Linked DNA regions of Stieleria sp. JC731. Each later gene encodes a partner of the first gene's protein in a complex. Links are inferred from orthologs where the notes say so. Each region holds a gene or a part of one and is shown on either strand. Other genes may lie near its edges.

Region 1 (3,251 bases):
GAAGCGGCCAAGCTCGATGCCTGGATTGACTTCAATCGAGACGGCGATTGGTCCGACCCCGGAGAGCAGATCTTTGTCAGCAACGATGTTACCGCTGGCATGTCGCTTCAGTCATTCATTGTGCCCGGTGGTGCCACTGCTGGTGTAACCGCTGCAAGGTTTCGTCTCAGTCGCGACGGTGGCCTTTCGCCACTTGGTAGCGCCACCGACGGAGAGGTTGAAGACTATGTATTGACCGTCGCCGATGGGACAGTTTCGGAAAAGCGAAGCGTTGTTCTTGACCACGAGCAAGTTTCAGTCTCGACCGAAGGTGGCCAGCCGAGCGTTCTTGCAGGCAGGCAGTATCGCTTTGCGGCGCCATTTGCAAGCGTTGATGTGATCGAAGTGATAGGCGGCAACCAGGATCAGTTGTTCGAAATCTTGGAAATGGATTGGCCAAACGCTGCGATCGAATTGGACGGCCGCGAGGGCTTCAACACACTTCAGATTTTGTACCCCGGCACGTTCGATCTCACTGCGGGTGGGATGATTTCGGCAAAGGGTTTTTCAAAACTTGATTTGTCCATGGTTTCGGGTGTAAGCATCGTTATTGATGAAACATCCATTGCTGAACTTGCCGGTTCTGACGAACTGGTGATTGCGGCTTCGGCCCCGCATCAAGTTATTTTCGAGGATGCGGCCGATTGGGTCATGGCTAGTGATTTGATTGAGCCGGGGCACTTTCGGCAGCAGTTGATCCATACCGTGAGTGGCCGGTCGGTTTCGCTGGAAACTCCCCTGCCCTGGATAAACTTGTTGAATCCATTTGACGTCAACAACGATGGCATGACGTCACCGCGTGATGCACTGGCGGTCATCAATCGGTTGGCGGTCTTAGACTCTCAGTCGGGTAGCAGTGACCTGCCAGATCCGTCAACTTTGGATTCTTGGTTGGGCTTTTATTACGATGCGAACGGTGACGGCATCATCGCACCGCGTGACGCCTTAGCCGTCATCAATCGTTTAGCCACTTTGGAAGCGATGTCTTCGGTGACCTCTGAATCAGAGCGTCCCGAAGCATCGAGCTTATTGGCTTTAGCAGGGTTCGATAGTGCGAATCGAGAGCGGGACCGGTGGTTCGGAGAGTTCGAGATGTTGGATCAAATCGAACTCTTCTAGTGCATTTCGAAGCGACTGCCCGCTCGGTCTACGTTTGGCCGTAGACGGAATGATCAGACGCGATAGCTAATCGCAATAGTTAGACAGCGGGCTCTTCTAGGAAGACGCCGATCTGGCGGAATTTGTCGTAGCGAGATTCCAGCAGTTCATCGATCGGCTTGGTTTCCAGATCGGCCAGCGTTTTCGACAGATAAGATTTCAGTCGCGACGCCATTTGGTGATGATCGCGATGAGCTCCGCCGAGCGGTTCTTCGATCACGTCGTCGACGACGCCCAGTCGTTTCAGGTTGGCGCTGGTGAATTTCAGTGCCGATGCGGCGCGTGGCGCATGTTCGTGGCTTTTCCACAAAATGCCCGCGCATCCCTCAGGACTGATCACGCTGTAATAAGCGTGCTGCAAGACTGCGATGCGGTCGCCGACACCAATGCCGAGTGCTCCGCCGGAGCCGCCTTCGCCGATCACGATGCAGATGATCGGTGTCTTCAGTTGGCTCATCTTGAACATGCTTTCGGCGATCACTTGAGCCTGTCCGCGTTCTTCAGCGCCGACGCCTGGGTAAGCCCCAGGTGTATCGATGAAGCAGATCAAAGGCAGGTTGTACTTTTCTGCCAACCGCATCTTGGTCATCGCCTTGCGATAGCCTTCCGGGTGAGCGCAGCCGAAGTGACATGCGGCGCGTTCTTTGAACGTTCGTCCTTTCTGGTGACCGAGCACCATCACTTTGAATCTGTCCAGTTTGGCGAACCCTGACAGCATCGCGCGATCGTCACCAAAGTGTTTGTCGCCGTGCAGTTCGACAAAGTCATCGAACGCAAGGTTTAGATAATCTTGCGTGTAAGGACGGTTCTTGTGCCGAGCCACTTGGACCGTTTGCCAAGGGTCAAGTGACGAGTAAACATCACGCAGTTGCTTGACCAAATCCAAGCGAAGCGATCGCAGTTCCGCATCGGCGGATTCATTTCGATCGGTCTGACGATCGAGAACGCTAATGCGGTTTTCGAGTTCCGCGATCTCGAGTTCAAAATCTAATCCGGGGCCTGGCATCTATATTTATTCCTGTTCGGGATCGAGTTCATCGGCGGTTGGTTTGCGGATCATGTCGTCCGCTCCGCGAATACCGGGCAAGTTGTCGAAGACACTGATTTCAGGCTTGCGCGGCCGTTTGCTCCAAAGTTCCATCGAGCGAACTTCCTTCAACACATCCCACATCGATTGCGGTCGAGCTGAAGGCGATTTCGCCATCATGCGTTTAATGACTTCGGCAAACTCTTTTGAAACATTGTTGTTGTAAGCGATCGGGCTTGGCACCTGAGCGTTAAGGTGCTTGTTCAGAAGGTCGTTCGGTGTGTCGCCTGTGTATGGCGGTTTGCCTGTCGCCATTTCGAACAAGACACATCCGAATGAATAAATGTCCGTTCGCTCATCGCAGATCTTGCTGCGGATTTGTTCGGGAGCCATGTAGCTGCGTGTTCCCTTGGCTAAGCCGCCACGGTGAAACAGCTTGCTGAGACCTGTCTTTTTCTTTTCGCTGATCGTAAAGTCGATCAACTTCACTTCGCCATCGCGGCTGACCAGAAAGTTATCTGGCTTGATATCCAAGTGGATCCAACCACGCGTGTGCATGTAATAGAGGCCTTCGCCGGCTTGCTCGATAATCTTGTTCAGCATGTAAGCGAGCGAATCTGGGCCGCGGCGCAAGGCTTGTTTAATGTTCAATTCGCTGAACAATTCCAAGACCAGAAATGGGCGATCGTTCGCAAACAGGTGATCGAGAATCTTGATGATCCGCGGGCTGTTCTGCAGGTCCTGCCCGACGTTGTATTCATGCTTGAGAAGGTTGATCTCGCTCTTATCTTTAGCGACGCTACCTTTGAGGATTTTTAGCGCATATCGGCTGTTGTCGTTCTCATCGATCGCTTCCCACACCTCTGCCGTGGATCCAGAACGAATAAGCCGGGCCAGTCGGTACGGGCCAAAGAAGTCTCGGGTTTTTGTCATCGGATTTCAGTGCGAGAAGCTCTTGCGTGATAACGGCCGGTCATCATAGTTGACGGCCCTACCCTCGGAAAAGGTCGCAAAGTCCGCCAGGGCC
Region 2 (3,096 bases), on another replicon or contig:
TCCAATTTCCAGCCACCCAGATCGTCGAAACTCTCGCATTCCACGAAAACTTCGGCAGGTCGGGCGCCAGCTTCTGCTGCAGTAGCTGCCCCGCCAAAAGATATAAAGAGCACTGAAGCCGAAACGCTTGCCAGCAGCACAAAGGCTCTCCAACAAGCAACTTTAGCGAGGGCGCATGGGAAGGATCGAAAGGAATTCATGGTGGGATTATTCAGGGAAGAGATCGAGGCAGGGGGCCTGGGCGTGCGTCAACCCGATTCGCCATAGTTAGCGGGGTATCGAATCGTGGGCAACTGGTGCTTCGTTCCATATGAAAACACGGGTTCGGTTCATCAGCCGACGGGCGTTGGCCGCGGTTATTGCGAATGAAACCGTGGCCGGCGCCATACGGCGAATCCTAAAATCGAGTTGGAACGAAGCTCTAGTCACGATACTACAATTCGGCCAACTCAATCCAAACGGAGTTTAGGTTGAGCTCACGCCCACAACGGGGGCCTTTAGGATACACAGTTTTGCGTTTCAGGATCGTTTTGGCGGGACGAATCTGCTCGCCGAAACGCCCCCGGATTAATGCCTGATGGCGAAAGTCCCCGTGTTTTGCTACGGTCCTCCCCGATTGGTGGTCCGGATCGTTTTGGGGCTGAGAAAAACGACGGGTTCAGCTAAACTGATTCACCACTTAGCATGTATCTCTGTTTTCCCGGCGGCGTGGCAGTGTCTTTTTGATAGATGTGCCCACCGTGTTCGAGTCTTCCCGGCTCCCAAATGCGTATGGCGACTCTCGAATCTCAATCAAGTCAAAACTCGTCCAGCCGATCCTCTTCTAGCCAGCAACCGTCCAGCCGCAAGATGCCCGAATCGACAGAAGGAACCACAGGGCCAGCCAAGAAACGTGGCGTCCCAGAGGGTTTGTGGCTGAAGTGCCCCGGATGCGGCACCAGCGTCTATAAAAAAGAAGTCGAACAACGACTGAACGTTTGCCCCAAGTGCGAACATCACTTTTACGTTTCGGCGACCGATCGCATTAACCAAGTGATCGACGAAGGCACGTTCGAGCCGATGAACGAACACTTGCGGCCAACCGATCCGCTAGAGTTCTCCGATCGCAAGCGGTACGCCGAGCGTTTGGTCGGCGAACAGAAAAGGACCGGCCTGACCGATGCAGCTCTGACGGGCACCGGTATGATCCGCGCCCGACGCGTTGCATTAGCAGTCACCGACAGTGCGTTCATCATGGGTAGCATGGGCTCCGTCGTCGGCGAGCGGCTAGCCCGATTGATCGAACACGCGACTAAACAAGACCTTCCGCTGATCATCATCAGTGCAAGCGGTGGTGGTGCTCGGATGCACGAAGGCATTCTGTCGTTGATGCAGATGGCCAAGGTCAGCGCCGCGTTGGCAAAATACGACAAAGCTGGTGGATTGTTTATCAGCGTTTTGACTAACCCAACGATGGGTGGCGTCGCTGCCAGTTTCGCCTCCTTGGGTGACCTCGTCTTTGCCGAACCGAAAGCATTGATCGGATTTGCCGGTCCTCGGACGATCAAAGCGACCATCGGAATCGAGCTACCCGAAGGCTTTCAGACCAGCGAATTCCTTTTGGAACATGGGTATATTGACCGCATCGTGACCCGCAAACATTTAAAAACCGAAATCGCACGAGCGATCGACTACTGCGGAAAATAGGTCCACCTGATGGGAATTTTTGATTCCGTCAAATCAATGCTCGGCGGCAGCGGCAAGTCCACTGGCGGCAAAATCGACTTGAAGGAACGCTTCGCGCTCGAACGCACCGCGGTGACGGGCACGATGGCAAAATTCTTTGCCGCAAAGGACCTTCACAATGGCGGTAAGGTTGTCGGCGTCAAAGTACTCGACCCGGAAAAGGTCGAAGCTTTCGAATCTCGGTTCAGGCACCTAAAGAAGCCATCCGAGGGTGAAATTGCGATGAAGATGCACCATCGCAATATCGTCGAAACCTACGAAGTCGGCGTCTCCACGACCGGTAACCCTGTGTTGATCATGGAGTACATCGCTGGCCCCAGCATGCAGAACATCATCGTCAAGAAGCAGGAAGAGCACGTCGAAGGACGACGCCTCGCGCTGATCAAGTCGATGGCAGAAGCACTCCGCTATGTTCACGCGATGGAGTTCATTCATCGTGACATCTGCCCACGAAACTTCATCCTGACGCCCGATCGTGACGACGTCAAATTGATCGACTTTGGGCTAACCGTGCCAGCACTGCCGCCCTACATGGCACCAGGAAACCGTACCGGCACGCCTTTGTACATGTCACCGGAAATCGTGCGCCGCCGGGCGACCGACAAACGAGTTGACCTGTTTTCACTCGGGGTCACCTATTACTGCTTGATCGCATTTTGCCATCCCTGGCAGGGTGACGAAGTGACCGGCCGGGCGGCCTTGCATCACGACACCTCGCCTCCGATTCCGCTGGCAAAGGCCTGTCCTAACGTGAACCCCAGCTTGGCTCGTTCGATCATGCAGATGATTGAACCCAAAGTTGATGACCGCACCCCAACCATCGAACACTTCATCCAAGGCCTCGGCCGCATCAAAGAAGTGTATGTTGATGGTGCCGCCAGTCCGGCAATTTGATCGTCGGATCTCTCTTGCAAATCGTGTGTTAATACACATACTCCTGCGCGGTACGCTGTACCGACTGTTTTCTTTTTGCACAACGTTTTGAGGCAATAGCGCATTGAAGACAATTGCTCAACCGACTTGGTCCCTTGAAGATGCCGCCGAAGAATACGGGATCGACCGATGGGGCGATGGGTACTTTTCGATTTCGTCACGTGGCACGGTCAGCGTGACCCCCGATCGAAATCCCAACAACGCGATTGATCTAGAAACGATTGTCGACCGGCTCTGCCAACGTGGTCTGCAATTGCCGATTTTGATTCGTTTCAACGGAATCCTCCGTGATCGGCTTCATCATCTCGATGACTGTTTCAAAAAAGCGATCGAGGAAAACGGCTATCAGAACCGTTATCGCTGCGTGTTCCCGATCAAAGTCAACCAGCAACGCGAAGTTGTGCAGCAGATCATCGCCGAGGGCTCCAAACTGGGCTT

What was found.
Region 2: the proteins of LOC67_RS04195 (region 1) and accD are in contact, whole or in part, in a solved structure (PDB 8UXZ), measured with the Escherichia coli proteins. The link is inferred for Stieleria sp. JC731 from one-to-one orthologs.

What each region holds. Positions count from the first base shown.
Region 1 is NZ_JAJKFQ010000001.1:1,286,801-1,290,051, forward strand. The notes cover bases 221-3,142. They hold LOC67_RS04195 (acetyl-CoA carboxylase carboxyltransferase subunit alpha), read right to left. Parts: upstream 2,204-3,142; coding sequence 1,238-2,203; downstream 221-1,237. Other genes in these bases: LOC67_RS04190 (GEVED domain-containing protein), read left to right, coding at 221-1,158; LOC67_RS04200 (serine/threonine-protein kinase), read right to left, coding at 2,210-3,142. In the rest of the region: more of GEVED domain-containing protein, read left to right, coding at 1-220; more of serine/threonine-protein kinase, read right to left, coding at 3,143-3,157. UniProt on the Escherichia coli protein: Component of the acetyl coenzyme A carboxylase (ACC) complex. First, biotin carboxylase catalyzes the carboxylation of biotin on its carrier protein (BCCP) and then the CO(2) group is transferred by the carboxyltransferase to acetyl-CoA to form malonyl-CoA.
Region 2 is NZ_JAJKFQ010000002.1:241,658-244,753, forward strand. The notes cover bases 1-2,767. They hold accD (acetyl-CoA carboxylase, carboxyltransferase subunit beta), read left to right. Parts: upstream 1-849; coding sequence 850-1,686; downstream 1,687-2,767. Other genes in these bases: LOC67_RS06720 (FAD-dependent oxidoreductase), read right to left, coding at 1-44; LOC67_RS06730 (serine/threonine protein kinase), read left to right, coding at 1,696-2,619; speA (biosynthetic arginine decarboxylase), read left to right, coding at 2,723-2,767. In the rest of the region: more of speA, read left to right, coding at 2,768-3,096.